DNA from 2 places in the Billgrantia sp. C5P2 genome. Region 1 is predicted to be linked to the other one. Evidence: riboswitches for the same ligand, from Rfam matches in the RefSeq annotation. Region 1 holds a riboswitch; the other holds the start of a gene.
The links. A riboswitch is a leader RNA that binds a small molecule or an ion and turns the genes downstream of it on or off. The one in region 1 is predicted to bind thiamine pyrophosphate.
Positions count from the first base shown of each region.

Region 2: linked by a shared signal. The riboswitch ahead of ACRWQA_RS03925 (sodium:solute symporter family transporter) and the one ahead of thiC (phosphomethylpyrimidine synthase ThiC) in region 1 are both predicted to bind thiamine pyrophosphate.

Region 1 is NZ_CM128542.1:3,219,589-3,234,521, reverse strand. Features, by position in the region: gene thiO (glycine oxidase ThiO) at 1-633, shown strand, start outside; gene pta (phosphate acetyltransferase) at 636-2,810, opposite strand; gene ACRWQA_RS14900 (acetate/propionate family kinase) at 2,807-3,997, opposite strand; gene ACRWQA_RS14895 (EamA family transporter) at 4,160-5,089, shown strand; gene ACRWQA_RS14890 (porin family protein) at 5,201-5,704, shown strand; gene ACRWQA_RS14885 (PDDEXK family nuclease) at 5,777-7,024, opposite strand; gene thiC (phosphomethylpyrimidine synthase ThiC) at 7,154-9,043, opposite strand; TPP riboswitch at 9,114-9,232, opposite strand; gene tenA (thiaminase II) at 9,270-9,938, opposite strand; TPP riboswitch at 10,024-10,158, opposite strand; gene ACRWQA_RS14870 (lysophospholipid acyltransferase family protein) at 10,214-11,143, opposite strand; gene ACRWQA_RS14865 (DUF4870 family protein) at 11,148-11,522, opposite strand; gene ACRWQA_RS14860 (VOC family protein) at 11,590-11,982, opposite strand; gene ACRWQA_RS14855 (class I SAM-dependent methyltransferase) at 12,050-12,685, shown strand; gene ACRWQA_RS14850 (MFS transporter) at 12,919-14,343, shown strand; gene ACRWQA_RS14845 (acyl-CoA dehydrogenase) at 14,491-14,933, shown strand, end outside.
Region 2 is NZ_CM128542.1:818,484-833,416, reverse strand. Features, by position in the region: gene ACRWQA_RS03980 (PhoX family protein) at 1-1,161, shown strand, start outside; gene ACRWQA_RS03975 (5-(carboxyamino)imidazole ribonucleotide synthase) at 1,251-2,384, opposite strand; gene purE (5-(carboxyamino)imidazole ribonucleotide mutase) at 2,434-2,946, opposite strand; gene ACRWQA_RS03965 (TRAP transporter permease) at 3,090-5,111, opposite strand; gene ACRWQA_RS03960 (DUF1850 domain-containing protein) at 5,123-5,731, opposite strand; gene ACRWQA_RS03955 (TAXI family TRAP transporter solute-binding subunit) at 5,760-6,719, opposite strand; gene ACRWQA_RS03950 (hypothetical protein) at 6,718-6,969, shown strand; gene ACRWQA_RS03945 (XRE family transcriptional regulator) at 7,001-7,282, shown strand; gene ACRWQA_RS03940 (hypothetical protein) at 7,405-7,593, opposite strand; gene ilvD (dihydroxy-acid dehydratase) at 7,698-9,383, opposite strand; gene ACRWQA_RS03930 (APC family permease) at 9,505-10,947, opposite strand; gene ACRWQA_RS03925 (sodium:solute symporter family transporter) at 11,071-12,459, opposite strand; TPP riboswitch at 12,449-12,557, opposite strand; gene ACRWQA_RS03920 (hypothetical protein) at 12,675-13,346, shown strand; gene ACRWQA_RS03915 (peroxidase-related enzyme) at 13,371-13,961, opposite strand; gene ACRWQA_RS03910 (sensor domain-containing diguanylate cyclase) at 14,039-14,933, opposite strand, start outside.

The sequences.
Region 1 (14,933 bases):
AACGTCGCGGTGCAGCGGCTCGTCGCAGAGCGGGGGCAAGCCTGTGGCGTGGAGACCGCGCAAGGGCGCATCGACGCCGGTCGTGTGATCCTCTGTGGCGGCGCGTGGAGCGGCGTGCTGCTGGCCGATCTCGATGTGGCGCTACCCGTGCGCCCGGTCAAGGGGCAGATGATGCTGTTCGCCACGCCACCGATGCCGGGCGGCCGCCAGTTGCTCGAGCGGGTGGTGCTGGCCGACGGGCGCTACCTGATCCCGCGTGCCGATGGCCGCGTGCTGGTCGGCTCGACGCTGGAGCAGACAGACTTCGACAAGCGCACCACCGAGGAGGCGCGCGAGTCGCTTTGGCAAAGCGCGGTGTCGATGCTGCCGGTACTGGCCGAATGCGAGATCGAGCACCACTGGGCCGGGCTGCGGCCCGCGGCCCCCGACGGTATCCCCTTCATCGGCGCCGTGCCCGGCATCGAAGGGCTTCACGTCAACGCCGGGCACTACCGCAACGGCCTGGTGCTGGCGCCGGCGGCGACCCGGCTGCTGGTCGATCTGCTACTGGGACACGAACCGGCCATCGACCCCGCTCCCTATCGTCCCGACCGCCTGGCCAGGGCGGAGCGAGTAGCCACCCCAGGCCCGTAGCGTCAATCGCGCTGGGCGGCCTGAATGGCCGTCAAGGCGATGGTATAGACGATGTCGTCGACCAGGGCGCCGCGCGAGAGGTCGTTGACCGGCTTGTTGAGCCCCTGCAGCATCGGCCCCACGCTGATCACCCGGGCGCTGCGCTGCACCGCCTTGTAGGTGGTATTGCCGGTGTTCAGGTCGGGGAAGACGAATACCGTGGCGCGCCCGGCCACCGGTGAATCGGGCGCCTTCTGGCGGCCAACGCTCTCGATGGCGGCGGCGTCGTACTGCAACGGGCCGTCGATCAGCAGGTCGGGGGCCTGCTCCCGGGCCAGCCGCGTGGCTTGGCGCACCTTGTCGACGTCGGCACCGCTACCGGATTCGCCGGTGGAGTAGCTGATCATGGCCACCCGCGGCTCGATGCCGAAGGCTTGGGCCGAGCGCGCACTCTGAATGGCGATCTCGGCCAGCGCCTCGGCGTCGGGGTCCGGGTTCACTGCGCAGTCGCCGTAGACCACCACCTGCTCGGGCAGCAGCATGAAGAAGATCGACGATACCTGGCGGTAGCCGGGGGCGGTCTTGATCAATTGGAAGGCGGGCCGCACGGTATTGGCCGTGGTATGCACGGCGCCTGAGACCAGGCCGTCGACCTCGTCGAGCTGCAGCATCATGGTGCCCAGCACCACGTTGTCCTGCAGCTGGTCCTCCGCCGTCAGTTCGTTCACCTTGCCGCGACGGCGTTCCACCATGGGCGCCACGTAGCGGTGGCGAATCCGCTCGGGGTCGAGGATCTCGAGTCCCTCCGGCAGCTCGATGCCGCGATTATGGGCTACTTCCTCGACCTCTTCGCGACGGGCCAGCAGCACGCAGTTGGCGATGCCGCGACGCTGGCAGATTGCCGCGGCCTCCACAGTGCGCGGCTCGCTGCCCTCCGGCAGGATGATGCGCCGGTTGGCGCGCTGCGCCCGCTTGACCAGTTCATGACGGAACGCCGAGGGCGACAGGCGCGGGGTGAACCCCCGGCTGAGGTGGTCCTTGAGCCACTGCAGGTCGATATGGCCGGCCACGAAGCGGGTCACCTGTTCGGCGCGCTCCAGGTCGTCCATGGGAATGTCGTTGCCCATCCGGCCGAGGTTCTTGGCGGTGGTGAAGCTGTCTGTGTCCACCGCCAGTACCGGCATGCCGGTCTTCAGCGCCGGCCGGCACATCTCGATCATGTTGTCGTTGGGCATGAAGCCGTTGGTCAGCAGTACACCGGCCATGGGCACCCCGTTCATGGTGGCCAGCGCCGAGGCCAGCACGATGTCGTCGCGGTCACCGGAGGTCACGATCAGGCTGCCGGGGCGGAACACATGCAGGGCATTGGCGGCGCTGCGCGCGCACAGGCTGGTGGAGAGTACGCGGCGGTTGGCAGCGTCTCCCTCGCTGAGGAAGCGGGCATCGAGTGCCCGTGCCACGTCGACCACCCGCGGTGCGATCAATGCCGGGTTGTAGGGCACCACGCCGATCAGGTGGAAGCGGTCGGTGGCGAGCGCCGGCGAATAGCGGCGCAGCTCGGCGAGAAAGGCATCGTCGAGCAGGACATTGCTGGTGCCCGGGGCCAGCGAGGGCTCCTCGGCGCCGGGCAGGTTCTGCATGCGCATCAGGATGCAGCCCAGGGTACGCGTGGAGCCCACCCCGCCGAAGGCCTGGGCGTGCATGTCGAGCTGTTCGGCCAGCGCACCGGGAGCGTGGGCATCACCGCTGCCGACCAGGATGATGCGCGCGTTCAGCGCATGGGCCAACTGGGTGTTGAGGTGGGTGGCGTAGGTGCCGTGGGCGGTAGGTACCACGCCCTCCACCACGATCAGGTCCGGCGCGCTGCCGTCGTGGCTGTCCACCGCCTGATCGAAGAGTTCGATGACCTGCTCCATCAGCACGTCCAGGCGATCCTGGCGCAGCAGGCGTTCCATGTCGGCCTGGGGCATGGGCGCCGGGGGGCGCAGCCCTAGCGTGCTGCTCACCAGTGCGGTGGAGCGGTCGGGGCCGGGGCCGTTCAGCTCATCCTGGCGGAACGGCTTGAAGAAGCCGGTCTTGAGACCAATGGTGTCGAGCGCCTGCATCAGGCCCAGGCTGGCCGAGGTCAGGCCGACCCCCACGCCGGTTGGCACCATCAGCAGGATCTGGGGTTGCGGTCGTACTTCGTGCGGCGTCATGCGTTCGTCTCTTCCTTTCGCTGAGCCAGGCGCTGGCGGGTTTCGGTGGCGATCTGTCCCTCTTCGTCGGTGGGAATGACCCACAGCTGGCGCCCCCCGGCGTCGATGCGGCCCTCGCGTCCCCGTATCGTCTCGTTGTTGACGGTGCGGTTGAGCTGGAGGCCGAAATGGGGAAGCAGTCCGATGATCCGTTCGCGTGACGCGGCGGAGTTCTCGCCGATGCCACCGGTGAAGACCAGGCCATCGAGGTGGGGCAGGGCGCAGGAGAGCGCTGCCAGCGACTTGGCGATGCGGTAGCAGAACACCTCGATGGCCAGCGTCGCCCCGGGATGTCCCTGCGACTCGGCGGCCTCCAGCTCGCGCATGTCGTTGGTCAGGCCCGACAACCCCAACAGGCCGCTGTTGCGGTTGAGCACCTCGTCGATGCGATCCAGCGACCAGCCCAACTGGCGCGAAAGATGCGCGTGCAGGCCCGGGTCGACGTCGCCGCTGCGCGTGCCCATCACCAGCCCTTCCAGCGGGGTCAGTCCCATGCTGGTGTCGAGGCTCTGACCCTGCCACACGGCGCAGGTGGAGCAGCCGTTGCCCAGGTGAGCGGTTAGCCAGGCGCCGCCCTCGAGCTCGCTCAGTGCATCGGCGCGTCGGCTGACGTAGGCGTGGCTGGTGCCATGGAAGCCGTAGCGGCGTATGGCGTGGTCGCGGTAGAGTGCTTCCGGCAGGGCATAGCGGTAGGCTCGCGGCGGTAGGGTCTGGTGGAAGGCGGTATCGAACACCGCCACCTGGGGCAGCTTGGGAAACAGCCGTCGAGTGGCCGCCACTCCTTCGAGATTGGCCGGGTTGTGCAGCGGGGCCAGCGCCGAGGTACGCTCGATCGCCTCGGCGACGTCATCGTCGATCAGCGCAGCACGGGTGAAGCGCTCTCCGCCATGCACGATGCGGTGGCCTACCGCGACCGGCTGATAACCCTCCAGGCGCTCGAGAATGGCTTCCAGCGCACGGGTGTGATCGGCATTGCCGAGTGCCTGCGTGAAGGGTTTACCGCGGCTGTCGACGCCCTCGAGCCGGGCGTCGTCGCCCCCCAGGCGCTCCGCCAGTCCGGCCAGGCGTGGCTGGTCCGGTTCGGAAGGTACCAGGGCATATTTTATCGACGACGAACCGCAGTTGATGACCAGTACCGAGGCGTTCATCGGGGCTCCACACGAAGAGGATTTAGAGGCAGGATAGACGTCAGACTTTAGTCTATCATCCTGGCGTCGCCACCGGCCCTGCTCCAGGTCAAGCCAGCATTTGATTAGCCGTCTATCGAAAATGCTGGCATGCTGATGGCCTCCAATATCGCGGGAACCGCCATGTCGACCAATACCGCGGCGCTTGGCAGCGCCTCGCTGCTGCCGCGCCATCTTGCCGTCCTGCTGTTGGCCTGCGTCGCCACTCTGTTCGCCGGCAACCATGTCGCGGCCCGCCTGGCCTTCGACGAGGGCACCGGGCTGCTGCTCGCCGTACTGGTGCGCTCCGCCGTGGCGCTCACCGTGCTGGGGGCGCTTTTCCTGTGGCAGGGCAAGCGCTTGTCGCTACCGGTCGGAACCGGGCGCTGGCAGCTGCTGGCGGGACTGATGGTCGCGATCCAGAGTCTTTGCCTCTATTCGGCAGTGGCGCGCATCCCGGTGGTGGTCGCGCTGCTGTTGATGAATACCTTTCCCATTCAGCTGGCGCTGCTGACCTGGGCACTGGGCGGCCCACGCCCAACGCTGCGCGCGACGCTGATCATGGCTGCAATCCTGGTGGGCCTGGTGGTCGTGCTCGATGTCCCCGCCTGGCTGGCGAGCCCCGAGGCACTCGGTCCGCAGTGGCTGCCCGGTGTGGCCTTCGGCCTGGGAGCCGCGGCGGCCTTTTCCTGCGCGCTGTGGATCACTGAGCATCACCTGGGTGAGGTGGGCAGCACGCTGCGCAGCCTGCTGACCATGCTCACGGTATTCGTGATGATGATCGTCGCCGGTGTACTGCAACTGGTGCCGGGTGGCATGGCGTTGCCAGCGAGCCCGATGGGATGGGGAGCGCTGGTGGCACTGGCGCTGCTCTACAGCGTGGCATTCTCGGTGCTGTTCATCAGCGTGCCGCGGCTGGAGATGGCGCGCAATGCGCCGGTCATGAACGTCGAGCCGGTAGCCTCGCTGCTGCTTGGCTACCTGGTGCTGGGACAGATGCTGTCGGGAATGCAGCTGATCGGTGGGGCGATCGTACTGGGCGGCATCGTCGTCCTCAGCCTGTCACCGCGCTGAGTCTGCCTCGGCGCCGGGCTTGCCGCGCGTAGATTCGTCTTGCGTGCATTCCGACTCTGTACCAGACTGAAGGCGATGTATGGAAACAGTGTTTCTTAATGGAGGTGCGCTATGAAACTGCTCGCCATTTCCACTGCTATGCTGATGGCCACCGCCTTTGCTTCTTCGGCCCAGGCCCAGCAGTATCAGATGCCGATGTATCCCCAAGCCTATGCCGGCGCCGACGCCATGTTCTGGGAGCTCGATCCCGATCAAGGCTCCTCGGCCGATTCCGTGGGGCTTCGCCTCAACGGTGGGATGCAATTCAACGACTACTTCGGCGCCGAGGCCCACCTGGGCACCGGTGGCTCCGACGGCGCGGCCGAGCTCGATTACCTGGTGGGCGCCTACGCCAAGGGCATCCTGCCGGTCTCGCAGGAGTTCCGCCTGTATGGCCTGGCGGGCTTTACCGAAGTGGATTTCGACACCGACAGCGAGAGCGGTTTCTCGTATGGCGGCGGCGCCGAATTCGATGTGGTGCCCAACCTGGCGGTGGGAGCCGACTACATGCGCTATCTGGACAAGTCGTCCTACACCTTCGACGCGGCAAGTGTCGGGGTTCGCTACCGTTTCTGAGGCGATTCGCCTGTGCGCATCTGACCGCGCCCCCATTGGCAACGCCATGGGGGCGATTTCGTTGCTGGCCAATCAGCCTCCCGGCCAGTTGCCGTGCTCCTTCCAGCTCGCCAGCAGGGCAGGGAGGTGTTTGAGGTCTCCGTTCTCGACGACTTCGACCTCCATACCCTGTAGGTGCTGCAGCTCGGTGAGCCGCTGACGGGACTTGTCGAATTCACCGCAGGCCAGCAGCACGCGGGTGGCGGCGAGCCCCGCAGAATGGTTGAGCATGCCGTGCAGCCGTTTCAGGCCCTGCTCGATGCAGGCCGTGGCGCCGGGGCGCGCGATGAGGCACTCGATGAACAACAGCTGGTTGCGTTCTACCGCCAGGCAATCCGATACCACGGGCTCTCCGTTGTGCTGGCCGCTCAGGTCGAGGATATGAGCCTCGCTGCAGACCTGCGATAGCCCGGCCTCCTGGGCGCTGAGCCAGGCGTATTCCGTCAACCAACCGCCGCCCAGGTAGCGCCCGCCTTCCACGGAATCGATGTCAATGACCTCCGGTGCGTCGCTCGCCCAGTGCAGCAGGCCGGTCTCGTCCAGCGCCTTCAGCGCATCGGTGGCAGGGAAGCATGGCGATGCCTTCAGCCGCTGGCGCTCGGCGCCGGGTCGTAGCCGGGCTGCCGAGGGATTGGCACTCTCCAGCACGCCCCCCTCGCCGTGCACCATGTCGTGCAGTTCTCCGAGCAGTTCGGCCAGACGGTCGGCGTGATGGGCGAGGTAGCGGGTAAGGTGTCTGCGCTGAGTGCATGCCTGGTGCCAGCTTGCGCTGTCGGAAAGGGCCCGAACTCGCTTGCGACCGTTGGCTTGCAGGTAGCGATCGACGTCCAGTACCGGCTCGATGGCCATGATCTCGGGAGCGGAGCCGGGGCTATCGTAAGCCATGCGGTAGAGCGCACCGGCCCGAATGTCCACGTACAGCCAGTCGGCGGAGCAGCGCTGCATGGCCTGCTGAAACAGCAGGGCGGTAAGCGTACTGCAGCCACCCGCATCGAGGGTGACCGAGAGGGAGGGGGTGTCGAACTGCTGCCGATACAGGGTTTCGGCCAGTTCGTCAGCATATTGGGCGCAGCGATGGGGCTCGTCGAGGGGAAGGCGAGCGCGCGTCTCGATGTCGGTTCCAGGGGGAAGCTCATGGCGCAGCAGGATCGCCAGTCGTTCGGCCGCCTGGGGCGATGACTGGCACGGTATCAGCACGATTCGCTGGGGGCGAAGCTGCAGAATCGGTATCAGACTTACCTCAGGGCGCTCGGTTACCAGCGCAACGTGCAGGTGTGGCATGGGCTTGCTCCCTCCGCACTTGGTCCTTGCAGGTTTCTACAGGCTACATCCGAGCGTTCCGTGCTGTCGCCTGTGGCGACAAAAAAACACGCCGGCCCTGGGGCCGGCGTGTCGTTGCAGCGTCGTGGCTCAGACTTCCTTGTAGAGTTCCGCTCCTGCCTGGCGAAACTTCTCCGCCTGCTCCTCCATTCCCTTCATGACCGCTTCCTGATCGCCATCGAGGCCGTTGTCCCGAGCGTAGTCACGCACCTCCTGGCTGATCTTCATGGAACAGAACTTGGGCCCGCACATGGAGCAGAAGTGGGCCACCTTGGCCGAGTCCTTGGGCAGCGTTTCGTCGTGGTATTCGCGCGCGGTGTCCGGGTCGAGCCCGAGGTTGAACTGGTCCTCCCAGCGGAACTCGAAGCGCGCCTTGGACAGCGCATTGTCGCGGCGCTGGGCGGCCGGATGCCCCTTGGCGAGGTCGGCGGCGTGAGCGGCGATCTTGTAGGTAATGATGCCGGTCTTGACGTCGTCCTTGTTGGGCAGGCCGAGGTGCTCCTTGGGCGTGACGTAGCAGAGCATGGCGCAGCCGTACCAGCCGATCATCGCCGCGCCGATGCCGGAGGTGATGTGGTCGTAGCCCGGAGCGATGTCGGTGACCAGCGGGCCCAGGGTATAGAAGGGTGCCTCGTCGCAGTACTCGAGCTGCTTGTCCATGTTCTCCTTCACCAGGTGCATCGGCACGTGGCCTGGACCCTCGATCATCACCTGCACATCGTGCTTCCAGGCGATATGGGTCAGCTCGCCGAGGGTCTTGAGCTCGGCCATCTGCGCCTCGTCGTTGGCATCGGCCACCGAGCCTGGGCGCAGGCCGTCACCCAGGGAGAACGCCACATCGTATTGCTTGCAGATCTCGCAGATCTCCTCGAAGTGGGTATAGAGGAAGCTTTCCTGGTGATGGAACAGGCACCACTTGGCCATGATGGAGCCGCCGCGTGAGACGATGCCGGTGACACGCTTGGCGGTGAGCGGTACGTAGCGCAGCAGCACGCCGGCGTGGATGGTGAAGTAGTCCACGCCCTGCTCGGCCTGCTCGATCAGGGTGTCGCGGAAGACTTCCCAGGTGAGATCCTCGGCCACGCCGTTGACCTTCTCCAGGGCCTGGTATATCGGTACCGTGCCGATCGGTACCGGCGAGTTGCGAATGATCCACTCGCGGGTCTCGTGGATGTTCTGGCCGGTGGAGAGATCCATGATGGTATCCGAGCCCCAGCGGATGCCCCAGGTCATCTTGTCGACTTCCTCTTCGATGGAAGAGGTGACCGCCGAGTTGCCCAGGTTGCCGTTGATCTTCACCAGGAAGTTGCGGCCGATGATCATCGGCTCCGATTCCGGGTGGTTGATATTGCAGGGGATGATCGCCCGCCCGGCGGCCACCTCGGCACGCACGAATTCCGGGGTGATCTCTTCCGGCAGGCGTGCGCCGAAACCCTGGCCCGGATGTTGGTGGCCCAGAATTCGTTCGACTTCCTCAGTACCGAGCGCCTGCCGGCGCTGGTTCTCTCGAATGGCGATGAACTCCATCTCCGGGGTGATGATCCCCTGGCGGGCGTAGTGCAGCTGGGTGATGTTCTTACCCGCCTTGGCGCGCCGTGGCGTGCGCTTCAGGTCGAAGCGCAGTTGGGCCAGCATGGGGTCGTTGGCCCGGCGCTTGCCGTAGTCGGAGGTGGGGCCGTCGAGGAATTCGGTGTCGCCACGCTCCTCGATCCAGGCGCGGCGCAGCTCCGGTAGGCCGCGGCGCAGATCGACGCTGATCTCGGGGTCGGTGTAGGGGCCCGAGGTATCGTAGACCAGCAGCGGCGGGTTCTCTTCGTCCTCGCCGGAGGTCCGGGTGGGCGACAGCGAGATCTCGCGGAAAGGCACGCGAATGTCGGGGCGTGAACCCTGGACGTAGACCTTGCGCGAGCCGGGCAGCGGCTGGATGGCAGCCTCGTCGACCATGGCGGTATCGGCGAGGAAGTGCTGGGTCTTGCTCATGGGTGTTCTCCCTTGTTGTGGGTCGTCAGGGAGGACAGCTGGGGAGGACAGGGGCAACAGGGCGGCGCCCGGCTGCATGTCGCTTGATCCCTACGCTGGTCCTAGCCAGTTCAGGTTCAACGGGATCCATGCTGGGCGCGCGGCGCTGCATGATCTCAGCCGTCTTCAACGGCACCCCGTCAAGCGTGTTTGCCCGCCATGTCGGCGGGTATTGCATGGCAGCGGGTCAGATCGCTCGATCCAGTCCCATCTGCCAGAAATCGATCTCGAGCCGGGTGGCGTCGCGAAACACCTCGGCCAGCTCGACAAAGCGCGCCGCAGTGACGTCGGCCAGGCGGGCATCGAGCCACTCCAGCTCGGCGTGCATGGCGGCCTGGAATTCGTCGCTTTCGTACATGGCGATCCAGGCGTCATAAGGGTTGGTCTTGCCGCGCAGCGTGAAGGCTTGTGCGTTCAGCCAATTGGCGATCTCGCCGTAGCCCACCAGGCAGGGGGCCAGCGCCACGTGCAGGTCGAGCAGGTCGCCACGGTTGCCGGTATCCAGTACGTAACGGGTATAGGCCATTGTCGCCCGTGCCTCGGGCAGCGCGGCAAGCGCCTCCTCGCCGATGCCCCATTCGCGGCAGTAGCCCACGTGCAAGCCGAGCTCCACGTCGAGAATAGCCTTGAGGCCCGCATGGGCCTGGCGCAGGTCGGCGAGGTTGCGGCTCTTGTAGGCGGCCAGTGCGTAGGCACGGGCGAAGTGAATCAGGAACAGGTAGTCCTGCTGCAGATAGTGGCGAAAGGCGCCCTCTGCGAGCGTGCCGGCGCCCAGGCCGCGCACGAAATCGTGCTCTATGTAGGCTCGCCAGTCGTCGTGGCAGGCGTTGGTCAGGTCGTTGAAGCGATAGCCCATCTTGCCTCCGGTATCGAATCGGATCCGGAGCGTGGGCGGGAGGAAGGAAGAGGTGGCTGGGGGCAGGTGAGGGATGCTTGCCGCAATGGGGCCACCGCTTGATCCCTACGCCGGTACGAGCCGGATCAGGTTCTACGGGCCCCGCCGTGACGACTGCTCACAAGCAAGCAATGTCGTATGGCGATCTCAGCCGGTTCCACCGGCACCCCGTCAAGCGTCTGGGCCAGTCTAGCAGGAAGAGCCCGTCTTGCCAGTCACCGAAGCGAAATGGGCTTTCAATACAGCCGGAACGACTTGTGCTCCGGATGACCTTGCTGCTCCTCGATCACCTTGCGGTAGCGCTTGTATTCCCACTGATACTGGGCCGGGTCCAGGGCGATGGCATCCTGCACGCAGGCGTTCACGCCGGTCGCCGATTGCTCTTCGTCCGATGAGTAGACCCGCTCGTCGGCGGCCAGGAAGTGAATGGCGAAGCCGCGGCCCGGAAGGCGCCGGGCCACGCCGGTGACCACGCGGGCGTCGGTGCGGGCCACCAGCTTGGGCAGCAGGGTCGCGGTGTAGGCGAGGCGGTGGTAGAAGGGGGCGAACACGCCGCTGCCCCAGTCGGGCTCCTGGTCCGGCAGGATACCCACTGCTTCGCTGCGCTTGAGCGCCTTGAGCAGGGCGGCAACGCCACGCGGGTTGGTCGGCACCAGGCTCGCGCCCATGCGCTCGCGCCCTTGGCGGATCACCGTATCGAGTTCGGCGATCTTGGGCGGCTCATACATGGCGGTGAAGGGGAAATGGCTGGAGAGCCAGAAATTGAGCACTTCCCAATTGCCGAAGTGCGGTGCCAGCACGATGACGCCACGCCCCTCGGCACGGGCATCGTCGAGCAGTTCTCGGCCGTGTACCTCGAGAATTGAACCTTCGACCCGCTGTGGCGTGGCCATCCAGGCGAAGCCCAGCTCGAGCATGGTGGCGGTGGAGTGGGTCAGGCTCTCCTGGGCCAGCCGTCGACGTTCGGCCGTGCCTTGGTCGGGATAGACCTCGGCGAGGTTGATCTCGGTGACCTCACGCTCGCGCCGACTGAAGCGATGCACCAGCGGGCCGGCAAGGCGAGCCAGCCGCCAGAGCATGGCGGGGCGGCGGCCGGCCAGGGTACGCCACAGCGTGGCGATGGCTCGGCCCTGCAGGGTGGCGGTGGATGACTGCGTCTTGCTCATGGGCTCAGATCAGCCAGGCGTCCACGTTGTCGGGGGCGCGGTGCTCCTGCAGGCGCTTGATGCCCTTGACGCAGCGAATCACCAGCCAGACCACAGCCAGTAGCGTGGTCACGAAGCCAATCAGTACCAACGTCAGCAGCAAGGAAACGGCAAAATAGAGTACCGAGAGCCAGAAGGTGCGGATCAGGTATCGATAGTGCTCATCGAACCAGTGAGGCCCCTCGCCACGGTAGACGTAGGCGATCACCACGCCGATCAGGGTCGTCAGGCCACCCGTGACGATACCTGCCAGGAACAGGGCATAGACGACGATGGGCAGGGTGATGTCGGGCGTTCCGCCCGAATCGATGACGCTACGGCTTTCAGGGCTATCGTTCATGAGGCGTCCAGTCGTTCATGGTTTGCGTCAATGATACCGGCCGTGGGCGACATTGCCAGGGAGGCAGCTATTCGAGCGCCTCCTTGAGCGGGCGGCTGATTTCCAGCAGGTTGCCGTCGGGGTCGCGCAGGTAGAGCGATTCGATGAGGCCATTGGCACCCTGACGGGTGACGGGGCCGAGCTCCACTTCGACTTCCAGGGCTTCCAGGTGCCGCTGGACCTCATCCAGCGGCAGCAGGCTGCGCAGGCAGAGGTCGAGACTGCCCGGCGTGGGGGTGGCGGCACGCGGTTCGATGTCGGTAGCGGTCCAGTGCAGGCGCAGAGCGATATCGCCGAGTATCAGGTCGACACGCTCGCGATCGCGATAGCGTACTTCGAGCCCGAGCACGCGAGAGTAGAAGTCCACGGCACGGGAAATGTCGGTCACGGTAATGACCAGGTGGTCCAGACCTGACAGCATTGCCGGCCTCCTCGTTGAGATGTGTTTTCTGTAGCCTGTGGTTCGCCAGGCCCAAAAGGATACGACGATGCCGACCTGCCCGCTATGCGCTAGCCCACATTCTCGCCATTTCCATCGTGATGCGCGCCGGGATTACTACCGCTGCGAGGAGTGCCGGCTGGCGTACGTGCCGACGGCTCAGCGCCTCTCGCCCGCGCAGGAGCGGGCGGTCTACGACCAGCACGAGAACCACCCCGACGACCCCGACTATCGGCGCTTCCTGTCGCGGCTGTTCGAACCGCTGAAGAGCCGGCTGGCGCCGGGCGCCCGCGGCCTCGACTTCGGTGCCGGCCCAGGCCCGACGCTGTCGGTGATGTTCGAGGAGGCGGGCCACCCCATGGCGATCTACGATCCTTTCTACGCATCGGACACCTCCGTACTCGAGCGCCGCTACGATTTCATCACCGCCACCGAGGTGGTGGAACACCTGTTCGCGCCGGGGCGTGAGCTCGATCGCCTGGTAGCGCTGCTGCCCGACGACGGCTGGCTGGGGCTGATGACCAAACGCATGACCAGCGAGGAAGCCTTCGCCCGCTGGCACTATATCCTCGATCCGACCCACGTCTGCTTCTTCAGCGAGGAGAGCTTCGAGTGGCTGGCCGGGCATCACGACATGAGCGTCGAGTTTCCTGCCGCTGATGTGGTCCTGTTGCAGAAACGCTGAGTGAATCGGTGTTAGTGCGTCTTGCTGTTTTTAGCTGCGATGATGGTGCTTTTTTCTGACCTGCAATAGGTGCCGAGAATAACCGTTTGACACTGGCGCCGGCGAGCGTATGATTCGCGCCGCCCCGCCTGAGAGTTGGTCATTTTCTGCCTTTCATGAGGGCCATGGGCAGCGTTCTATGGCGTTTTCTGGCATCTTTTCTTTTTTGTAGTTCTCTGTCGAGAGGCGCGCTCATGTCGCGGCAATTGTTGGCTATGGCCCTGGCACCGCTGCTGGGGCTCTTCATTCTAGGTATCGGCAACGGCTTCCTGGCCACCCTGATCACCCTGCGGCTGGACGCGGCAGGGGAGTCGCCGGTGGTGATCGGCTGGGTTTCGTCCGCCTATTTCATCGGTCTGGCGCTGGGCGCCATGTTCAACGACCGACTATTGCTGCGTATCGGCCATATCCGCGCCTATGGCAGCTTTGCTTCGCTGGTGGCGGTTACCGTGCTGCTGCAGGCCTTGTTCTTCGAGCCTTGGGCCTGGTTCGCCCTGCGCCTGATCGGCGGTTGGGCCACCGTTGGCGTCTATCTGGTCATCGAGAGCTGGTTGCTTACCTCCGGCGACCAGAAGGTGCGCGGTAGACTGCTGGCGCTCTACATGATCTCGCTGTATGCCGCCGGGGTGATCGGCCAGTTGCTGCTCGGCGTCACCGATGCCATGGGTGAGACGGCGCCGTTCATGGTCATCGGCTTGCTGGCTTCGCTGTCGGTGCTGCCCATGGCCATGATCCCGCGGGTCTCACCGCTGATCGAGCATGCCGAGCCACTGTCTCCGATGCGTCTGATCACTATGACGCCCACTGGGGTGATGGGCAGCTTCGGCTCGGGTCTGGCGGTGGCCGCCGTCTATACACTGCTGCCGCTCTACCTGCAGCGCATCGGTCTCACGGTGAGTCAGGTGGGGCAGATGATGGCGGTGGTGGTGCTCGGTGCCATGCTGTTGCAGTACCCCTTGGGGCGCTGGTCCGACCGCCACGATCGCCAGATCGTGCTGATCATGATCGGTGCCTTCTGCGCCTTGATTTCGGCAGCCATGCTGCTGCTACCGCTGACGACCTGGGTGCTGGCGGCGCTCCTGTTCCTGCTGGGCGGCGGGGTCTTTGCGCTCTATCCGGTGGCGGTGAGCCATGCCGCTGACCGCGCGCCGGCCGGTGCGCTGGTACGCATGAGCCAGGGCCTGCTGCTGATCAACGCCATTGGCTCGACGGTGAGTCCTCCGCTGATCTCTCCAGTGATGGGCTGGGTGGGAGATGCCGGTCTGTTCTGGGCCTTCGGTGCCATGAGCCTGTTCCTGGTGGGCTTCTTCACCTGGCGGCGCAGCGTGCGTCCGGCACCGGTGCCGGTAGCGCCCTTTGCACCCTCGACGCCGATGTCGTCGGCGGGCGCTGAGCTCACTGTGACCGAGGAGCTGGTCCAAGGCGCCATCGAGCACGAGTACATGGAGGATCTTTCCGATCTGGTGCCCGACGTGGAGGTGGCCGAGCCTGTCGTTGGCCCGCCGCCGCCGGATGAGCCGCATATCGCCTACTATCCCGATGAAGACGATATCGACCTGCCACCAAGCGAAGAGCGCGAGCGAATCGAGGAGCCGCTCGACAGCGACGCCCGCCGCTGAGGGGCTCTCTCGGTCCGTGTTGGTTTTCCCAAAGCGCCCGATGCCCCTTGCATCGGGCGCTTTGCGGTGCGGTGCGACCTAGGGATAATGGTTAACGAAAAGTAGTGAATCTACTATCGCCGTTATCATTTTTCCTGAGGTAGTGCCATGTTTCCCTTTGCCGCCCCCGTTCGTGACTTCCGCTTCGTGCTCGAGGAATTGCTCGAGTATCGTTCGCTCGATCTGCCCGGCTTCGACGAGGCTAGCCCCGACCTGGTCGAGGCGGTGCTGGAGGAAGCTGCCAAGCTGGCAGGTGAGGTGTGGGCGCCGCTCAATGCCAGCGGTGACCGCCAGGGCTGCGTGCGCCGGGAAGATGGCGGCGTGACCTTGCCCGACGGTTTTGCCGAGGCCTACCGGGCCTATGTAGAAGGGGGCTGGAACGGCATCGGCGTGTCCCAGGCGCTGGGTGGGCAGGGCCTGCCTGAAGTGGTGGCGAGCAGCGTTCAGGAGATGCTGCACGGGGCCAACATGGCGCTGGGCTTGTGCCCGATGCTCACCGCCGGCGCCATCGAGGCGTTGGCCCATCATGGCAGCGACACGCTCAAGGAGAT
Region 2 (14,933 bases), 2.4 Mb from region 1:
CGCCAGGCCCGCTTCGGCATCCAGACGCGCAGCGAGGGGCGCTATCAATGGCATCGTGCCGAAGGCGGCGCCGACGAGTTCGTACGCTTCGACGCCACCTCCCGCGGTGCCTCGCCCCGCGAGGACTATCGCAACGAGCCCCACACCTTCGGCTACATGACGGAGATCGACCCTTACGATCCCGAGAGCACGCCGGTCAAACGTACTCATTTGGGCCGCTTCGCCCATGAGGGCGTGATCTTCGCCCCCGCCGTGGAGGGCCAACCGGTGGTCTGCTACTCCGGTGATGACGCCCGCTTCGAGTACATCTACAAGTTCGTCTCGGCCCGCCCCTACCAGGCCGCCAGCGCCGACGGCTCGCTGCTCGACGAAGGCACGCTGTACGTAGCCAGGTTCAACGACGACGGCAGCGGCGAATGGCTGGCGCTGGCCCCGGGGGAGAACGGCCTGACGCCGGAGAATGGCTTCGCCGACCTGGCCGACATCCTGGTCAACACCCGCAGTGCCGCCGACCAGGTCGGGGCCACCAAGATGGACCGCCCCGAGTGGGGCGCCGTCGATCCCGCCACCGGCCAGGTCTACTTCACCCTGACCAACAACACCCGCCGCAACGAGGAGCAACTCGACGCGGCCAACCCTCGCGCCGAAAATCACTTCGGCCATATCATCCGCTGGCAGGAGGACGGTACCCATGCTGCGGAGCGCTTTCAGTGGGATATCTTCCTGCTGGCGGGCGACCAGGAGAGCGGCCGCGACATGAACGGCGAGCCCCTCGACCCGGACGCCATCCTGGCATCGCCGGATGGCCTATGGATCGATCCGGACCGCCGTGTGTGGATCCAGACCGATATCAGCGAGTCGGCGGTCAATACTGGCGTCTACGCACCGTTCGGCAACAACCAGATGCTCGTCGCCAATCCGGAAACCGGCGAGCTCAAGCGCTTCCTCACCGGGCCCGTGGGTCAGGAGATCACCGGTGTCGTCACCACACCGGACCAGCGCACCATGTTCGTCAACGTACAGCATCCCGGCGCCAACACCTCGGCCGCGGATTTCGCCGAAGGCCGGCTGACGAGCCACTGGCCGGAGGGCGGCAGTGCCATTCCGCACTCGGCCACTCTGGTCATCACGCGGGAAGACGGCGGCATCATCGGTACCTAGGGCAAATACCTGCGCGAGCGAATCAGGCGCAGAAAAAAAGCGGGCCCCGTCATGGCGGGGCCCGCTGCGTTAACTTGCGGTCTACCTGCTCAGTTGCCCTGTCGGAGCTCGGCCTCGAAGCTGAAGCGGGGCTCCGGCGCCTCGGGCAGCAGCCCGGCGCAGGCACGCACCTTTTCTAACAGTGCGCCGTGGCTTTCCGCCAGCAGATTGACGTGAGCCAGCTTGCGTCCCGGCCGCTCGCTCTTGTCGTAACGATGAAGGTGGGCGTCGCCGATCGCCAGTATCGCGGCCGGATCGCCCTCCTGGCCGATCACGTTGACCATGCAGGTCGGCATGCGCGCCGAGGTATCGCCCAGCGGCAGGCCCTGGATGGCGCGCAGGTGGTTCTCGAACTGGCTGGTCACGGCGCCGTCCATGGTCCAGTGACCCGAGTTGTGCACCCGTGGCGCCATCTCGTTGGCCAGCAGCTTGCCGTCGCGGGTCTGGAACAGCTCGAGGGTCAGCACACCGACATAGTCGAGCTCGTCGAGCAGGGCGCGAATGTAGCCATCAGCGGTCTGTTGCACCGCCTCGTCGAGATCCGGCATCGGCGCCAGCGAGTAACGCAGGATGCCGTCGACGTGCAGATTCTCGGCCATGGGATAGAAGACCACCTCACCTTCACGCCCACGCACGGCGATGATCGACACCTCGCGCACGAAGTCGACGAAAGCCTCGACGATCAGCCGGGGGTGGTTGATGCTGCGCCAGGCCTCGGCGGCCTCGCTGGGGTCGCGCAGCACCGCCTGGCCCTTGCCGTCGTAGCCCTCGGTGACCGACTTGGCCACCACCGGGCAACCGAGTTCGCGGGCTGCGGCCTCGAGCTCGTCGGCATGCTCCACCAGCCGGTAGGCCGGCGTGGGGATGCCCAGGCGATCGAACAGCGCCTTCTCCTCGGCGCGGTTCTGGCAGACGCGAATCGCCTCGCTCGAAGGATAGACCGGCTTGACCTCCTCGATGGCCTGGACCAGCGCCACGGGCAGGTGCTCGAACTCGTAGGTGACCAGGTCGACCTTGGCCAGGAACGCCTCGAGGTGCTTCTGGTCGGTGTCGATCATCACCTCGCCGATTCCCGCACTGGGATGCCCGGTGGTATCGAGGAAGGTAAAGCGGTTGGCCAGCGGATAGCCGGCCAGGGCCAGCATGCGGCCGAGCTGGCCGGCACCGAGCACGCCGATGTTCATGTCGTTTTCTCCTCTCGCTGGCTCATTCGGCTCTCGCTCATTCGGCGGTTCATTCTGTCGGGGGACGTGGGTCGGGGTTGTCGAGCACCGTCTGGGTCTGCTCGGCACGGAAGGCCTCGACGGCGGCGCGCACCTTGTCGTCCTGCAGGCCGACGATCTGCGCCGCCAGCAGGCCGGCGTTGGTCGCCCCCGCCTTGCCGATGGCCAGCGTGCCCACGGCGATACCTCCCGGCATCTGCACGATGGAGAGCAGCGAATCGAGCCCCTTGAGCGCCTTGGATTCCACCGGTACGCCGAGCACCGGCAACGCCGTTTGCGACGCCACCATGCCGGGTAGGTGGGCAGCCCCCCCGGCGCCGGCAACGATCACCTGCAGGCCGCGTCCGGCAGCAGACTTGGCATAGTCGAACAACAGGTCCGGCGTGCGGTGGGCCGAGACCACGCGCGTCTCGTGGGCCACTCCCAGGCGTTCGAGCATCGCCACCGCGTGTTCCATGACCGGCCAGTCGGACTTCGACCCCATGATCACGCCGACGCGCGGCTGCTGGTTGGAGGACTGCATGTACGGCTCCCGTAGTGACGCTGGAAAGGCGGCGCGAAAGACACGACGCGCAAATTGAAGGGCAAGTATTCTAACGGCGCCCGCAGGCGCCGTCATCTTGACCAACAGGACAGACCGCCGCTCCCGAAGGCGCGGCGGCCGAGTCAGGCCGAACCGGTACCGGTGGCGCCGATCTCGCGTCGGCTGGCCAGCCAGTTGGCGCCGAGCGCCACGATCATCACCGCCACGCCGGCCGCTTCCACCATCAGATTGGGGTAGAACACCGCCACGATAGCGGCCGAGATGGCGATGCGCGGCAGCCACGACATGCGCGTGAAGAGATACCCCTCCAGCGCCGCGGCGAAGGCGCACAGCGCCAGTATCGCAATCACGGCGTTCCAGGCCACGACCAGCACCGGGCCACCCATGATGAGCTCGGGGTTGTAGACCATGAACACGGGGATCAGATAGAGCCCCTTGGCGAACTTCCACGCCTGGATGCCCGTTTCCATCGGCTTGCTGCCGGCGATCGCCGCCCCGGCGAAGCCGGCCAGGGCAATCGGTGGCGTGACGTTGGAGTCCTGCGAATACCAGAACACCACCAGGTGGGCGATCAGCAGCGGCACGCCGAACTCGTTGGACAGCGCCGGCCCCACCAGCACGATCAGTACGATATAGCTGGCGGTGACCGGCAACCCCATGCCCAGCACCAGGCTGGCCAGCAGTACCATCACCAGGGCCAGCAGCAGGTTGCCGCCCGAGAAGGCCATCATCATCGAGGAGAACTTGAGCCCCAGCCCGGTCAGTCCGACCACACCGACGATGATCCCGGCCACGGCACAGGCCATGGAGACGGCCACGGCGTTGCGCGCGCCGAGCTCGAGGCCCTCGACCAGCTTGACCAGGCCGGCCCAGACCACGTCGCGAATGCTTGCCAGCGTTACCTTCTGCCCCTGGCGCGGGGCGATGAACAGGAACCAGAAGGCATAGCGCAGCACCGCCACCGCAACCATGGTCACCACCGCATAGAAGCCCACGCGCATCGGCGACATGCTCATCACCAGCAGCCACACCAGTACCGCCAGCGGCAGCAGGAAGTGCCAGCCGTCGCGCATCACGTCGCGCATCTGCGGCAGCTCGCTTTTGGCCATGCCCTGCATGCCCTGCTTGAGCGCGATGATGTGCACGAACAGGTAAACCGTGGCGAAGTACATGATCGCCGGCAGAATGCTGACCTTGACCACGTCCAGGTAGGGCGTGTTGGTGTACTCGGCGATCAGGAAGGCCCCCGCCCCCATCAACGGTGGCATGATCTGGCCCCCGGTGGAAGCAGCCGCCTCGATGCCGCCGGCCTGGTGCGGCTTGTAGCCCAACCGTTTCATCAGCGGGATGGTGAAGGCGCCGGTGGTCACCACGTTGGCAATGGCGCTACCCGAGATCGAGCCCATCCCCGCCGAGGCGAGCACGGCCGCCTTGGCCGGGCCGCCGCGCTGGCGACCGGTGGCGGCGTAGGCCAGGTCGATGAAGAACTTGCCGGCGCCGGTGCTCTCGAGGAAGGCGCCGAACAGCACGAAGATGAAGATGTAGGTGGCCGCCACGCCCAGCGGCAGGCCGAAGATACCCTCCTGCCCCAGGTAGAGCTGGCCGGCCACGCGGTCCAGGCCATAGCCGCGGTGGCTCATGATGCCGGGCATCCAGTCGGCAAGCCAAGGCAGCTCGCCACGCGGCCCGGCAAAGGCGTAAGCGATGGCCAGCGCACCGATCACGGTCATGCCCAGGCCCACCGCGCGCCGGCTCGCCTCCAGCACCGTCAAGGTGGCGATGATGGCGACGCGGATGTCGGTCTCGCTCCAGAAGCCGGCACGGCTGACGATCTCGTCAAGATAGAGGACCAGGTAGCCACCGGTGATCAGAGCGCCACACAGGAAGGCGATGTCGATCGCCCAGCCGACCAGGCCGCGTTTGCGATTGGGGCCGAAGACGGGAAACATGAGGAAGGCCAGCACCATGATCAGCATCAGGTGGATGCCACGCTGGTAGAACAGGCCCAGCGGCTGGATACCCGCCGAATAGAGCTGGAACAGGGACAGCCCCACCGCCACGATGGTGATCAGCCACAACACCATGCGCGGCTGAATGGCATTGCCCCCGGGCATCATCACGGGCGGGCTGTTGGATTCGTTCATCGGTCTCCTCGTCAGACGTCGTCAGGCTTGCCGGGATCTTCAGGCGGGTAGAGCTGTAGGGTGACACGCTCACCGGCGGCCAGCTCACTCAGGCTGACCCTGTGTTCGTCCCCTTCGGCCTGCCAAAGCAGGCGATGGTCGACGGCTGGTGAACCGACCCGCAATGTATAGCGGTCTCCAGGCACGGGCTCGTCGATGTTCTCGATCCAGTAGCCGCCCTGCCCGTCGGAAACCTGTATACCGCGCCCCGGGGTATGCCCCAGGCCGGCGGCAAAATCGGGCTGATGGCTGCGCTCCAGCACCATCCGCCCTTGGTGATAGCGATAGCAGTCGAGCACCGGGAACTTCTTGACCGAGTGGTTCCAGCCCAGGCACCAGCGCATGCCCGGCTCGAGAGGCACCTCGACCAGGGTTTCGCCCACCGCATCCAGAACGGCCAGCTTCGCCCCGCCGATAGCGCCGTCCGCCAAGGCGCCCAGACTGAACCACGCGGCGAAGCTTCCTGCCAACCAGCGTTGCAGCCAACCATTATACGGCCGGCAACACGACGACAGGGCGGGCGTCCTCGCCCACCCTGCCATGCGCTTCCTTGCCCGGCTCGACAGTGATGCGGCGCTCATGCGCCGCATCCCTTGTCGCGACTGCGTGTCACGGACGCAGCTTGTCGGGAATCTCGGCATCGACCTCTTCGTAGTAGCGGATCGCCCCCGGATGCAGCGGCACCGGCGTGGAGCCCATGGTGAACTCGATGGTGGTGTCGTTGGCCGCAGGGTGTACCGCAATCAGGTCGTCGATGCGTTCGAAGAGCAGCTTGGTCAGGTTGTAGGCCAGCTCCTCGTCCATGTCGGCGTTCACCACCAGAACGTTGGGGATGCTGATGGTCTGCACCGGCTCGTCCATGCCGTCGTACATGCCGGCCTTGAGCTCGTAGGCGGCGAAGACGGGCTCCTGCTCCTGGGCGTTGGCGATCTCCTCGTCCGACAGACTGATCAGGCGAATGTCGCGGGTGGCAGCCAGGTTGAGGATCGAGCTGGTGGGCGGCCCGACGCTCCAGAAGCCGGCATCGATGTCGCCGTCGCGGATGGCGTCGGCAGTCTCGTTGAAGTTGAGACGCTGCGGCGTGATGTCGTCGTAGGTGATGCCGTTGGCTTCCAGCAGCGCGCGGGCGTTGAGCTCGGTGCCGCTACCGGGGGCACCGACGGAAACGCGCTTGCCTTTCAGGTCCTCCAGTGACTCGATATCGGAATCCGCCAGCACCACCAGTTGCACGGCGTTGGGATAGACCGACGCCAGCGCCCGGGTGTTTTCGATCTGACGGCCCTCGAAATCGCCGGCGCCTTCATACGCCTGCTGGGCGGTATCGGCCAGCACCAGAGCCAGGTCGGCGTCGCCGCGCATGATCAGGCCCATGTTCTCGACCGAAGCGCCGGTCACCTCGGCACTCGCCTCGTAGCCTTCGAGATGGTCGTTGATGATCTCGGCGAAGCCGCCGCCGATCGGATAGTAGACACCGCCAGTACCGCCGGTCGCGATGGAGAGCTGTTGGGCGCTCGCCAGCGGGGCTACGGCTAGCAGCGAGGCGGCTGCAGCATATTTGAGAGCTCGCATGGATTTCCTCCGTCCTGAAACCGGATCGTTTATGGTTGTTCCTGGGAACGTACCGGGCAAAGCCGGCCGCTTACCTGAAAAAACTAGCATGACCCTGCACAAAGGGGCTAATCATCCGTTTCTACGTTCTTGTAAATTTTCGGCAATCCCGCCGAGTCCGGCTCAATCCGGCCTGCCGGGCAGCGGCTTTCGCGGCACCTCGAAAAAGTCGCGAAACGGTACTGGCAAAAATGGCGAAATGCCCCCATGATGTGGTTGTCGCAATCGCCCACTGGAGCATCATGAGTACGGCACGACATACCATCAGCGCGGAATACCTCGACCCCCCGCGAAGATGCCCTGACCTAGACGTCAGGGACCTGGAAAAGCGCACGCGTCTGATGCGCATCGTCACAAGGCTGATCGCCGTATCCGATCTCGGATGCCGCGAGATCGCAAGCAGGGCCGGGCTGCCGGCGCAAAAGATCAGCGATCTCCTGGCCGGCCGCCTCGAACACCTCTCTCTCGATGAGCTACGGCTCGTCTACCACAGCATCGATCCGGACGGCGCGCTCAACTACTAGCCGACGCCGGCGATGACATGCCGATATGGCGGAATACGAAACGCCTCGCCACTGTGCGAGGCGTTTTTTATCGCCGCGTCATGCCCCTGCCGATTGGTTAGCAGGGGCCGGCACCTGAGTCGTCACTGCTCGCGCTGCTCGTGCTCTTCCGCCGCCTTGAGGGCCTCGACTTCCGTCTCGTGCTCGGAGACCACGATCTCATTGCCGGGATCCGTCTCGTCGATCACATGCCAGCCGGTGACCGGCAGGTTGATGTCCTCGGCATCGCGGATCGGCTCGATTCGGGCTTGCTTGGGTCCGCTCTTGGGCATGTTGCCTCCTTGCCGTTGCCTTCGACTATTGGAATGACGCCTTTGCGCCGTGCATCCTCACCCTAGCCAAGACCCCGGACATTGCCAAACGCGCCGCGGCCCCGTCATTCGGCCAGGTCGGTGACGGCGCCGGTACTGGCCGAACTCACGGTGCGCGCGTACTTGGCCAGTACGCCGCGGGTATAGCGCGGCGCGGGGCGGCGCCACGCGGCACGCCGACGTATCAACTCTTCGTCGGTGAGCTGTACTTCAAGGGTGTCGGCCTCGGCGTCGATGGTGATGACGTCGCCATCCTGCACCAGAGCCAGCGGCCCGCCGTCGAAGGCTTCGGGCGAAACATGCCCGACCACGAAGCCATGGCTGCCGCCGGAGAAACGGCCGTCGGTGATCAGCGCCACGTCGCTGCCGAGCCCGCGCCCCATGATCGCCGAGGTGGGCGTGAGCATCTCGCGCATACCGGGCCCACCCCGCGGCCCCTCATAGCGAATCACCACGACGTCGCCGGCCACCACGCTGCCATCGTTGATGTGCACCTGAGCTTCCTCCTCGGAGCCGAATACCCGAGCGGTGCCGGTGAACCGGGTGCCCTCCTTGCCGGTGATCTTGGCCACCGCGCCTTCGGGTGCCAGGTTGCCGTAGAGGATGCGCAGGTGACTCTCGCGCTTGATAGGAGCTTCCAACGGCGCGATGATCGTCTGCCCGTCTGGATACGACTCGACCCCGGCCAGGTTCTCGGCCAGCGTCCTGCCAGTGACCGTCAGGCAATCGCCGTGCAAGAGACCTGCGTCGAGCAGCATCTTCATCAGCGGCTGGATGCCGCCGATCGCCACCAGCTCGCTCATCATGTAGCGCCCGCTGGGGCGCAGGTCGGCGAGCACCGGTACCCTGCGACCGATCTCGGTGAAGTCGGCGAGCGAAAGCGGTACGTCCACGGTGCTGGCCATGGCGATCAGGTGCAGCACCGCGTTGGTCGAGCCGCCCAGGGCGATGACCACGGTGATGGCATTCTCGAAGGCCTCACGGGTCATGATGTCGCTGGGCTTGATGTCGCGCGCAAGCAGCTCGAGCACCGCTGCCCCCGCCGCCTCGCAGTCGGCGCGCTTGGCCTGCGACACGGCCTCCTGGGCCGAGCTGCCCGGCAGGCTCATGCCCAGCGCCTCGATGGCCGAGGCCATGGTGTTGGCGGTGTACATACCACCGCAGGAGCCGGGCCCGGGAATTGCCGTCTCCTCGATCTGCTTGAGTTCGATCAGGTCCATGTCGCCGCGCGAGTGGGCACCCATGGCCTCGAACACCGAGACGATGTCGGTATGCCCTGCCCCCGGCTGGATGGTGCCACCGTAGACGAACACGCTTGGCCGGTTCAGCCGCGCCAGGCCCATCATGCAGCCCGGCATGTTCTTGTCGCAGCCGCCGATGGCCACCAGGCCGTCGAAGCCCTCGCAGCCGGCCACGGTCTCGATGGAATCGGCGATCACTTCGCGCGAGACCAGCGAATACTTCATGCCCTCGGTGCCGTTGGCGATGCCGTCGGAAATCGTGATGGTGTTGAAAATGACGCCCTTGCCGCCGGCCGAATCGGCCCCGTCGCGAGCACGCTCGGCGAGCTCGTGAATATGGCTGTTGCAGGGCGTGACCATGCTCCAGGTGGAGGCGATACCCACTTGGGGCTTGGTGAAGTCCTCATCGTGGAAGCCCACCGCGCGCAGCATGGCGCGGCTGGCCGACTTGCCGACGCCATCCACCACCGGGGCGGAATGGCGGCGGCGCGGGTCCGAGGTGTCACTCATGGGGCGGTCTCCGTTTCGATCGGGTGATCTACTGAGGGTGGCCGCCCGAGGCCGAGCTGGCAAATGTCCCGCTATCCACCGAGGCCACGCCGACGTGGCCTCGCAAGACAGCAGCGATGCCTCAGCGACCCGGGTAGGGATCCGCTCCGGCCAGCTCGCGCTTCATCATGCGGTCGCTGTAGGCGATGCCATAGCGCTTCCTCGACCAGGCATAGAGCGCCAGGCCGATCAGCATCCAGCCGGCGAACATCAACCACTCGACCGGTGCCAGCGCGGAGGGGCTGCCGGGCATGTACAGGGCGATGAGAGCGAGAGAGAGCAGGATCGACAGGCTGCCCACCAGCTTGCCGTGGCGCACCCGGAACGGGCGCGGCATCTCCGGCTCGCGACGCCGCAGCACCACGAAGGAGATCGCCACGAACAGGTAGGCGATGACGATGCCGAGACCGCCGGCCACGACCAGCCAGACCAGGGCCGGGCGGCCGAAGAACGGCGCGATCGAGGAGAGAATACCCATCACCAGGATAGCGTTGGTGGGGGTGCGGTGCTTGGGGTGCAGCTTGGCCAGCCAGGCCGGCAGCATGCCGGAATGGGCCAGCGCGTAGATCGCCCGCGAGCCACCCACGTAGAAAGCGTTCCAACTGGTGACGATGCCGGCGATACCGGCCAGGATCATCAACTTGCCCGCCCATGGCGCCTGGAAGACGGCCTGCATGGCATCCGGTACGGCCAGGGAGCTGGTAGCCAGCTGGTCGGGATTCAGCATCAAGGCGGTGCCGAGGATGATGAACGAATACCAGAACACCGCCATGATCACCGAGATCATCAACACTCGACCAATCTCGCGAAACGGCAGGTTGATCTCCTCGGCTGCCTGGGGGATGACATCGAATCCCACGAACATGAAGGGCACCATGATGATCACCAGCATGATGCCCCCTACGACGCCCTCTTCGACAGAGAACAGCGGCTCCATGGTCGCGGTATTGCCCTGAAAGAGCGCCCCGGTGATGAACATGATACCCACCACCAGGATCAGCAGGGTCACCAGCTTCTGCAGCAGTGCCGCGGTGCGGATGCCCACGTAGTTCACCCACATCATCAGTACCGAGCCGGCCACACCGACGGCCACCCAGGTCGCCTGCACGTCCCAGTCGGCGACGGTCCACAAATGCCCCACGGCATAGTTGGGGAAGAGATGCTCGACGACGGTGGGTAGCGCCACGGCCTCGAAGGCCACCACGCTGACGTAGCCCAGGGTGATCGCCCAGGTGCACAGGAAGGAGGCGAAGTGACCCAAGGCACGATAACTGTAGACATGCTCGCCGCCTACCTGGGGCATGGCGGAAGCGAGTTCGGCATAGGTGAGGCCTACCAGCACGATGATCAGCCCACCGATCAGAAAGGCCGTGATCGCACCCAAGCTCCCGGCGGACTGGATCCAACTGCCGGTCAGCACGATCCAGCCCCAGCCGATCATGGCGCCGAAGGCCAGCGCCAACACATCCTTGCGGGCCAGCACGCGAGCCAGCTGCCCCGGCGCTGTCGTGGAGTCCTGTGTCATACCATCCTCACGATTGTCGTTGTTGAGTGTGTTAAATATTTACCTCATCTTTATCAAAATAATCAACACAAGAAATCTTAGGTCGCAAGGATCTTCTAGCAGCATAGACCTGCCATGGCCGACTCACAGCGTGCGGACGCGCTCGTGAGGTACCGCACTGGCCACGGCCAGGCTCACCAGCGTCGAGGCCGCCAACGCGCCGAGAAAAGGCGGCAGTGTGGGAATGCTGCCCGGGAAGCTCGCCGCCAGCACACCGGCCACCAGGCTACCCTGGGCCAACCAGCCCGGCAGGATCGCGCCGAGCAGGCCCGCCACGCCCCCGGCTACCGCGGCCAGCGGCGTCATGCGCCGCCACAGCCCGAGCAGCACCGGCACCACGATGGCAGCGCACAGCAGGTCGGCAATCAGGAACAGCCGCAGTACCGAGAGCCCCTGCAGCGCCACGACCACCACCGGCACCATCAGTGCCACGGTGGCCAACCGGGCCGCACCGATGGAGAGCCCGCGCCTGCCGGAGCCCGCCACTACCAGCGAGGCGATGCCGTTCTGCAGCGTATCGACGCTGGAGGCTACCAGCGTAACCGCCAGCACCAGCGCCGGCAGCGCCAGCCAGCCCGGTGCTTCGCCCAGAAGCGCAAAGAAGGGAATCGGCGGCTCGCCAAGGGCCACGCCACTCATCGCCGCCAGCATACCGAGCCCGCCCACCAGGGCCACCACCGCCACGGTAGTCGCACCGCCCAGCCAGGCACCACGGTTGAGGGCATGGTCGTCACGCGCCGCCCATACCCGCTGCCAGTAGCCCTGGTGGAACAGGTTGGCGGCCGTGACCGCAATGATCAGCGTCAGCGCCACGCCCAACGCACTGCCCACGGGGATCGGCGGCAGCGCCGCCTCGATGGGCATCTCGGGCAGGCGCACAAGCGCAACCCCACCGACCACCAGCAGCAGGGCGATCAGCAGCCACGCCTGCCAGCGGTCGGTGGCCAGGCTCGCTCGCAGGCCGCCGACGGCGGTGTAGAGCAGCGTGGTGAGGGCCACGCCGACCACTACCAGCGCCGGGGGCACGTCGGAAAGCAGAGCGGTGATCGCGCCGATGGCGGTCAACTCTGCAGCCAGGAAGCAGGCCATGTAGAGGATCGAGACCAGCGACACCCAGCGCCGCACGCCGGCGCCATAACACGCCTCGGCGAACTCGCCGATGCTGCGGCCCTCGGGCAGGTGGCGGCGGATGGCCGGGCCGTAGAGCCCCAGCACGATGAACGGCAGCGCCGAGCCGATGGCGTAACCCGCCAGCGCCACGGGGCCGACGAAGGCGCCGATCTCCGGCGGCGCGAAGAGAATCCACGCGCCCATCCCCGAGGCCAGGAACGAAAGCCCCAGGGTCGAAGCCGACTGGGAATTGCGCGCGGTCACGTAGTCGTCGAGGGGGCCATCGGCCCGGCGGGCACGCAGGCCCAGAAAAGCAAAGCACAAAAGCGCCGCGCCGAGCACGGCTGACGTCAGGTAGGGCATGTCGCACTTCCTCCGCCGGTATGAACCGGATCAGGTTCCAGGGTCAGCGCCGTGCGCTCTCTCAGCCTCGCCGCAGCGAGACTCCCCTGGCGACAGGTGAATGAATTGTCGTTTCAGGCCTCAAGCCAGCCACCTTCGGGCCGATATGACCTGGAGCCCCTGGAATGATATAACAACGACAAAACCAGAACACTTCTCCCCCGCAGGGACCTACCATGTCATTCAGCGAAGCCAAGGAACACGCCCCCGGGCACCTTCACCAGATCTTTGCCGACCCCTATTCCGCGTTCGATAACCTGGCCATCGAGCGCCAATTGCACCTGCGGGTCGCCCTGCAGGCGCTGGTCTGCGAGCCCATGGCAAGCGGCCGCCTGACGCTGCGGGTCATCCATGGCTGGGAAAATGGCGGCTTCGAGCCTGCCGACCTGGCGCATGGCGACTACCGCATCGCATCGCTCGATGACCTGGCCCGGGTCAGCGCTGAGCATCAGCAAGCCATCGACAATGCCGCCCCGCTGCCGCGCAACAATGCTTCGCTGCTGGCCAAGCCGCTGGCCGACGCCATCGCCGCCGCCGAGGCCAAGGGGCCGTTGCTGGACGAGGAGACACGCACCATCCCTGCACGCTGGCCTGCCTTCGACCAAGGCCTCACGCTCTACACCTTCTTCAAGGTCTATCACCGCCTGACCTACGGCGAGGACGACGCCTACCGCTCCATCCACTGCCGGACACCCGAAGGCCCCCGCGAAATCCACGAATTCCACCTCGAAGAAGGCGAATTCGCCGTGATCCGCCCCACCGACGACGCCCTCGGCGACAGCGTGCTAGCACTGCACGTCAGCCAGCTGGAACCGGTGCGGATGCTGTTGGAAGCCTGCCGCGCCTGAACGGAACCAGAATCACACACCCAGTCACTTCTTCTCCCGCGGCACCCTTCCCATCAGGTAGAACTCCGGGTTGGGCGGGGTGCCGGTGAGGGTGACGAGGCGGTTGGAGAGGCCGAAGAAGGCGGTGATGGCGCCGATGTCCCAGATGTCGTCGTGGGTGAAGCCGACCTCGGTGAGTCGTGCGTGCCATTCGTCGGTGAGTTCGCCCACTTCCAGGCCGCAGTACAGGGCAAAGTCGAGCATTACCCGGTGGCGCTCGCTGATCGGCGCGGTGCGGTGGTTGATGGCCACCTGGTCGGCCAGCAACGGGTCCTTGCTGTAGATGCGCACCAGCGCGCCGTGGGCCACCACGCAGTAGAGGCAGCGGTTGCGGGCGCTGGTGGCGACCACGATCATCTCCTTCTCGGCCTTGGTCAGCGTGTCGGACTCCCGCTCCATCAGGGCATCGTGGTAGGCGAAGAAGGCGCGGAACTCATCGGGGCGGTGTGCCAGCATCAGGAATACGTTGGGCACGAAGCCGGCCTTCTCCTGCACGGCCAGGATGGCCTCACGAACATCCTCCGGCAGGTCGTCGATCGATTCGGGTACGGGGAAGCGGCTGAGCGGGGCTGACATGACGTTCTCCTGGATATTGTCGCTCTTGTCACGTCACAGTTAACGTCAACGTCAAGACGCTGTCCATGCAACCTCCGTCATGTCTCAGGCAGCAGGGAACAGGTGACCACTCGGTTGCGATCGCCCGCCTTGGCTTCGTACATGGCCTTGTCGGCAAGATGATAGAGAGACTGGACATCGCGCACTGCCTCGCATCCCTGGCAGGCCACCAGACCGAAGGAAGCCGTGATCACTCCATACCGAGACGCCTCATGCGGTATTCCCAGCCCCTGGAGGGCCTCTCGATACCGCTCCAGCAACTGCTTGCCAGCCTTGAGGGAGTCGACCTCGAGCAGCAAGCCGAACTCCTCCCCGCCCAGGCGGAACAGCCGGTCGCCGGCACGCCGGAAGTGGTCCTGAAGTAGCGTTGCCACCCGCATCAACACCTGGTCGCCAGCCTGGTGGCCATAAGTGTCGTTGTAGGGTTTGAAGTCATCGATATCCATGACCGCGAACAGCAAGGGCTGCCCGTTGCGTCGCCGCCGCTGCAGCTCCTGGTCCACCAGCTCCTGGAACTGACGGCGGTTCAACAAACCGGTCAGCGGATCGGTGCGCGACAGGATCGTAAGCTGCCGGTTGGCCCTTTCCAATTCGCGAGTTCGCTGCTGCACCTGGTCTTCCAGGCGCTCGTTGAGGGAGCGCTGCAGCTCGATGGTGGCGCGCTCGGCAACGAGTTTCTCGTTCTTGAACTGGTTGATCTTCCAGGCCAACCCCAGGGAGAGCAGCAGGAACTCGATTCCCGAACCGACCTGGACGGCATACTCGGTGACGATGTTGTACGGCAGAATGCCGGCCACTCGCAGGAAGTACAGCGCTACGCCCACCAGCAGCACGCCCCACGCCACCAGATAGATCCTGGCCAGCGTGTCGCCGCGCAGGCTGCGCCAGACCGCCACACCGAGCAACAGGCAGGAGAGCACGATGGCGGCAGGA